Regions from separate parts of the Aquabacterium sp. A08 genome, predicted to be linked through region 1. Evidence: riboswitches for the same ligand, from Rfam matches in the RefSeq annotation. Region 1 holds a riboswitch; the other holds the start of a gene.
The links. Region 1 has a riboswitch for thiamine pyrophosphate ahead of HA630_RS06500 (sodium:solute symporter family transporter). Riboswitches for the same ligand answer to the same signal wherever they lie in the genome.
Positions count from the first base shown of each region.

Region 2: linked by a shared signal. The riboswitch ahead of thiC (phosphomethylpyrimidine synthase ThiC) and the one ahead of HA630_RS06500 (sodium:solute symporter family transporter) in region 1 are both predicted to bind thiamine pyrophosphate.

Region 1 is NZ_JAAQQT010000567.1:24,049-27,254, reverse strand. Features, by position in the region: gene surE (5'/3'-nucleotidase SurE) at 1-539, opposite strand, end outside; gene HA630_RS06505 (NADPH:quinone oxidoreductase family protein) at 680-1,672, shown strand; TPP riboswitch at 1,688-1,804, shown strand; gene HA630_RS06500 (sodium:solute symporter family transporter) at 1,794-3,161, shown strand.
Region 2 is NZ_JAAQQT010000550.1:4,724-7,929, reverse strand. Features, by position in the region: gene nadB (L-aspartate oxidase) at 1-821, shown strand, start outside; gene HA630_RS05100 (YitT family protein) at 906-1,520, opposite strand; TPP riboswitch at 1,588-1,691, shown strand; gene thiC (phosphomethylpyrimidine synthase ThiC) at 1,790-3,206, shown strand, end outside.

The DNA.
Region 1 (3,206 bases):
CGCAAATCCTCGGCCGGCCGGCACGGCACGTTCACGTTCAGCAACCAGGGCTGCGACTGGCCGGCGCTGGCGGCCTGGGTGTGCGCCGCCACCGAGGGCGCCAGAAAAGCCACCAACTCCTGCGCCTTGCGGGCGGCGGCATCCAGGTGGCGCCAGCCTTTTTCGGTCTGCGAAAACGCGATGGCGGGCACCCCGAACAGGTAGCCTTCCATGGCCGCGCCCACGGTGCCGGAGTAAATGGTGTCGTCGCCCATGTTGGCGCCGTTGTTGATGCCGGAGACCACCAGGTCGGGCGTGTAGCCCAGCAGGCCGGTCAGGGCGATGTGCACGCAATCGGCCGGGGTGCCGTTGACGTAGCGAAAACCGTTGTGCGCCGTGTGCACATAGAGCGGGGAATGCAGCGTCAGCGCGTTGGATTTGGCGCTGTTGTTGTGTTCCGGGGCCACCACCTCCACCTCGGCGATGTCGCGCAAGGCGTCGTACAGGGCCTGGATGCCGGGGGCCTGGTAGCCGTCGTCGTTGGACAGAAGGATTTTCATCACCGGCCATTGTAGGGGCGCTGCCCGGGCCGTGCCCTGGGCGTGGGCGCACGCGCCCGGTCGCCCCCGGGACAAACCGTGCTGGCCGTAGCACCAAGGCCTGCCTATCATGCGCAACACCCCCATGAGGAGACGACAACATGCACGCTTGGTTGTGTGAGAACCCCGTCGGCGTTGAGGCGCTGGCCTGGAAAGAACTGCCCACGCCCCAGCCCGGCCCGGGCCAGGTGCTGGTGGAAATCAAGGCGGCCAGCCTGAACTTTCCCGATCTGCTCATCGTGCAGAACAAGTACCAGATGAAGCCGCCCCTGCCCTTTGTGCCGGGCTCGGAGTACGCCGGCGTGGTGCGCGCCGTGGGCCCGGACGTGACCCACCTGCAAGCCGGCCAGGCGGTGGCCTGCCTGAGCGGCACCGGCGGTTTCGGCACCCACACCCTGGCCCCGGCGGCGCTGTGCCTGCCCCTGCCCGCGGGCTTCGACCTGGTTGACGCGGCCGCCTTCATCATGACCTACGCCACCTCTTACCACGCGCTGATCGACCGCGGCGCCCTGCAACCCGGCGAAACCGTGCTGGTGCTGGGCGCCGCCGGCGGCGTGGGCACCGCCGCCATCCAGATCGCCAAGCAGGCCGGCGCGCGCGTCATCGCCGCCGCGTCCAGCGCCGACAAGTGCCAGCTGTGCCTGGACGCCGGCGCCGACGCCACGCTGAACTACAGCGAGCACACACCGGACGGCAGCCTGCGCGAGGCCATCAAGCAGCTCACCGATGGCAAAGGCCCCGACGTGGTCTACGACCCGGTGGGCGGCGCCTTCGCCGAACCGGTGTTCCGCTCCATCGCCTGGCGCGGCCGCTACCTGGTCATCGGCTTTGCGGCGGGCCCTATCCCTAGCCTGCCGCTGAACCTGGCGCTGCTCAAGGGCGCGTCCCTCGTCGGCGTGTTCTGGGGCGACTTTGCCAAGCGCGAACCCCAGGCCAACGCCGCCATGATGCAGACGCTGGCACAGTGGTACCTGCAGGGCCAGATCAAACCGGTGCTGGACCAGACGCTGCCCATGCACGAGCTGCAGCGCGCCTACGCGCTGATGGGCAGCCGCCAGGTCAAGGGCAAATTGGTGATGGTCAACCCGGGCTAGAATCCGCGCTTTCAACCCAGTCGCCAGGGGAGTCCCGCAAGGGGCTGAGAGTGCCGCCGGCCAGCGCGCCGGGGCAGACCCTGGAACCTGATCCGGTTCACACCGGCGGAGGAAGCGCGACATGCTGTACGCCACGGTGGCTGCCCTTGGGGCGGCCTTGTTGTTGTTTGTCTGGATCGGTCTGCGCGCGCGCAGCGCCGACGCCAGTCTCGACGAATACGTCACCGCCCGCAATTCGCAGGGGCCCGTGACCTTGGGCCTGTCCTTTTTGGCCTCGGGCCTGGGCGCCTGGATTTTGTTCGCCCCCCCCGAAGTGGGCGCTTTCGTGGGCCCGGTGGCGGTGGCCGGCTACGCCTTGGGGGCCGCCCTGCCCTTTCTGGTGCTGGCCTGGTGTGGGCCGGCCATCCGGCGCTGCCTGCCCCACGGGCGCAGCATCGCCGAATACGCCCAACACCGCTTTGGCACCGGCCTGCGGCTGTGGGTCAGCGCGATTTCGGTGCTGTACATGTTGTGCTTCCTCACGGCCGAGCTGACCGCCATTGGCGCCATCACCGGCATGCTGTCGGGCCTGCCCGGCGCCTGGATGGTGGTGGGCGTGGCCGCGACCACGCTGGCCTACACCGCCTGGGGTGGCCTGCGCGCCAGCCTGGCCACCGACCGCTGGCAGGCCTGGCTGCTGCTGGCCTTGCTGGGCCTGGTGCTGGCGGTGCTGCTGCCCGGCTTGCCCGATGCGCCCCCCGTCACCGCCCCCAGCGCCCCGCCCGAGGTGGCGCTGAGCGTGGCGCTGACGCTGGTGATCGCGGTGACCGCGGCCAACCTGTTCCACCAGGGCTATTGGCAACGCGTCTGGGCGGCGCGGGACGACCGGGCCCTGGCCCAAGGCGCCTGGCTGGGCGGGGCATCCACCGTGCTGGTGGTGGCGGCCATTGGCGCCCTGGGCGTGCTGGCCGCGAGCCGGGGCCTGGACCTGGGCCAGCCACCCATCCCCTTCTTCGCGCTGCTCAAGGGCGCACCGGCCTGGCTGACGCTGCCGGCGCTGCTGTTGGCCGTGGCATTGGTGGCCTCCTCGGTGGACACGCTGCAAAACGGCATCGCATCGCTGGTGGTCACCGCCCGGCCGGGCGTGGCGCTGTCCAGCGCGCGCTGGGCCACGGTGGCGCTGATGGTGCCGGTGGTGCTGGTGGCCTTGCAGGGGCTGTCGGTGCTGCGCCTGTTCCTCATCGCCGACCTGCTGTGCGCCACCGCCGTGGTGCCAGTACTGATGGGCCTGTGGCGCCACACCACCCCGACCGCGGCGGTCGCCGGGGCCTTGGCCGGCGTGGTGGGGGCGGTGCTGCCGGGCTGGGTCAGCACCGGCAGCCTGGCCCAAGGCCTGCTGGCCGCCAGCTTCCCCGGCAGCATCCCCACGCTGGCGCCGTTCGCCGGGGCGTTGGTGGCGTCCAGCCTGGTGTGCGGCGCGCTCAGTGTGCTGCGCAAGCCAGCCGCCTGAGGCCCTACCGAACCGGGCCACCGCTCATGGAGCCGTCTGCAGGCG
Region 2 (3,206 bases), on a different contig from region 1:
AAGGCGGCCTGCTGAAATTGCCGGCGCACCTGGGCGGCCACCGCTTCATGCCCGACCACGACCCGCGCGCCGAACTGGCCCCGCGCGACGTGGTGGCCCGCGCCATCGACTTCGAGATGAAAAAGCACGGCCTGGACTGCGTCTACCTCGACATCTCGCACCAGCCGCCCGAGTTCCTGCGCGAGCACTTCCCCAACATCCTGGCGCGCTGCGCCGAGCTGGGCATCGACATCACCCAAGAGCCAATCCCCGTGGTGCCGGCTGCGCACTACACCTGCGGCGGCGTGGTGACCGACCTGAACGCCCGCACCGACCTGCCTGGCCTGTACGTGGTGGGCGAGGCCAGCTGCACCGGCCTGCACGGCGCCAACCGCCTGGCCAGCAACTCGCTGCTGGAGTGCATGGTGTTTGCCCGCGCCGCCGTGCGCGACATGGCGGCCCAGCCCACGGCGGCCATCCCCACCATCCGCCCGTGGGACGACAGCCGCGTCATCGACGCCGACGAGCACGTCGTCATCTCGCACAACTGGGACGAACTGCGCCGCTTCATGTGGGACTACGTGGGCATCGTGCGCACCGACAAGCGGCTGGAACGTGCCGCCCACCGCATCGCGCTGCTCAAGGCCGAAATCCAGGAGTTCTACAAAAGCTTCCACGTCACCCGCGACCTGCTCGAGCTGCGCAACCTGGTGGAAGTGGCCGACCTGATCGTGCGTTGCGCCCAGGCGCGCAAGGAAAGCCGGGGCCTGCACTTCAGCCGCGACCACACCGGCCTGCTGCCAGAGGCATTGCCCACGGTGCTGGACCCGAACGCGGGCTGAAAGCCGCCGGGACGGGCGTGGCCTTGCACCCCTGGGCCCCGTGGCGCCGGTAACGGCGCCCAGGCTGACCGCTCGCGGCGGTGCTCACAGGACGGCGTAACGCCCCGGCTTGTGGTTGATGGCGATGAACAGGTTCATCACCACCGCCGCCAGCACCGACCACGCCACCCGCTCGGGCTCCACCACCGTGAGCGCCAGCAGCACGATGGTGCAATCGATGCCCATTTGCACCTTGCCCGCGCGCCAGCCCTTGGCCCGCTGCAGGTACAGGCTGATGATGGTGGCCCCACCCAAACTGGCGTGGTGCCGCGCCAGGAACAAACAACCCGAACCCAGCAGCAAACCGCCCAGCACGGCGGCGTAGGCCGGATGCAGCCGCTCGATGGCGAACAGCTGCGGCGACCACTGCGTCAACGCCGACAGCAGCGTGATGGCCAAAAAGGTCTTGAGCGTGAACTCGCGCCCCATGCGGCGCCAGGCGAACCAGTAAAACGGCAGGTTGATGAGAAAAAACCACTGCCCCAGCCCCCAACCGGTGGCGTAGTGCAGCACGAAGGCCGCGCCGGCCGTGCCGCCGGTGAGCAAACCGGACTGCGCAAACAAAATCAGCGCCAGCGACACGAACAGCGTGCCGGTGAAGATGGCCTGGGCGTCTTCAAAAACGGTGTGGGTTTGAATGGGTGGGACGGGGTGGGTCATGTCGCGGGTCAGATGCAGGCATCATGCCATGCGCTGCCACGGTGCCAAACGGGTGGGCCGTACAATCCGCACTGCTCCGGGGTGTCCACATGGTGTGGGCTGAGATGGCGATGCCGAACCCGCGAACTTGATCCGGTTCAGACCGGCGGAAGAAGAGCTGTCACATCCCGCGTTGCGTGGACACCCTTGCAGGCCCTTGGCCCGCGTGGGGCCGCGCCGCCGGGGCGACCTTCGGAGCACCCACCCTGCCACCGAAGGAGACACGCCCCGTGAACGCCCCTGCCGACAAATTCCTCGCCACCACCGCCCAGGTGGACCAGGCCGCCATCCAGCCCCTGCCCAATTCCCGCAAGGTGTACGTGGAGAGCTCCCGCCCCGACATCCGCGTGCCCATGCGTGAGATCAGCCAGAGCGACACCCCGGCCAGCTTCGGCGCCGAACCCAACCCGCCCATCTTTGTGTACGACTGCTCCGGCCCCTACACCGACCCGGCCGCGCACATCGACATCCGCCAAGGCCTGCCCGCGCTGCGCCAGAAGTGGATCGAAGAACGCAACGACACCGAGGTGCTGCCCGGCCTGAGCAGCGCCTTCGGGCGCGAGCGCGCCGCCGACCCCAAGCTCGACGCACTGCGCTTCCCCGGCCTGCACCGCCAGCCGCGCCGCGCCCTGCCCGGCACCAACGTGACGCAGATGCACTACGCCCGCCGCGGCATCGTCACGCCCGAGATGGAGTACATCGCCATCCGCGAAAACCTGCGCCGCCGGGAGTACCTGGAATCCCTGAAAACCGCTGGCCCCACCGGCCAGAAAATGGCCGCCATGATCGGCCGCCAGCACCCGGGCCAGCATTTCGGCGCCAGCATCCCGACCGAGATCACGCCCGAGTTCGTGCGCGACGAGGTGGCCCGTGGCCGCGCCATCATCCCCAACAACATCAACCACCCCGAAACCGAGCCGATGGTCATCGGCCGCAACTTCCTGGTGAAGATCAACGCCAACATCGGCAACTCTGCGCTGGGCTCGTCCATCAACGAGGAAGTGGACAAGATGACCTGGGCCATCCGCTGGGGCGGCGACACGGTGATGGACCTGTCCACCGGCAAGAACATCCACGAAACGCGCGAGTGGATCGTGCGCAACTCGCCCGTGCCCATCGGCACCGTGCCCATCTACCAGGCACTGGAAAAGGTCAACGGCAAGGCCGAGGACCTGACATGGGAGATTTTCCGCGACACCCTGATCGAACAGGCCGAGCAGGGCGTGGACTACTTCACCATCCACGCGGGCGTGCTGCTGCGCTACATCCCACTCACGGCCAACCGCATGACGGGCATCGTCAGCCGGGGCGGCTCCATCATGGCCAAGTGGTGCCTGGCGCACCACAAGGAAAGCTTCCTCTACACCCACTTCGAGGACATCTGCGACATCATGAAGGCCTACGACGTGGCCTTCAGCCTGGGCGACGGCCTGCGCCCCGGCTCCATTTACGACGCCAACGACGAAGCCCAGCTGGGCGAACTCAAGACCCTGGGCGAACTCACGCAGATCGCCTGGAAGCACGATGTGCAGGTGATGATCGAAGGCCCCGGCCACGTGCCCATGCACCTGATCAAGGAGAACATGGACCTGCAGCTGGAGCAATGCCACGAGGCGCCCTTCTACACCCTGGGGCCGCTGACCACCG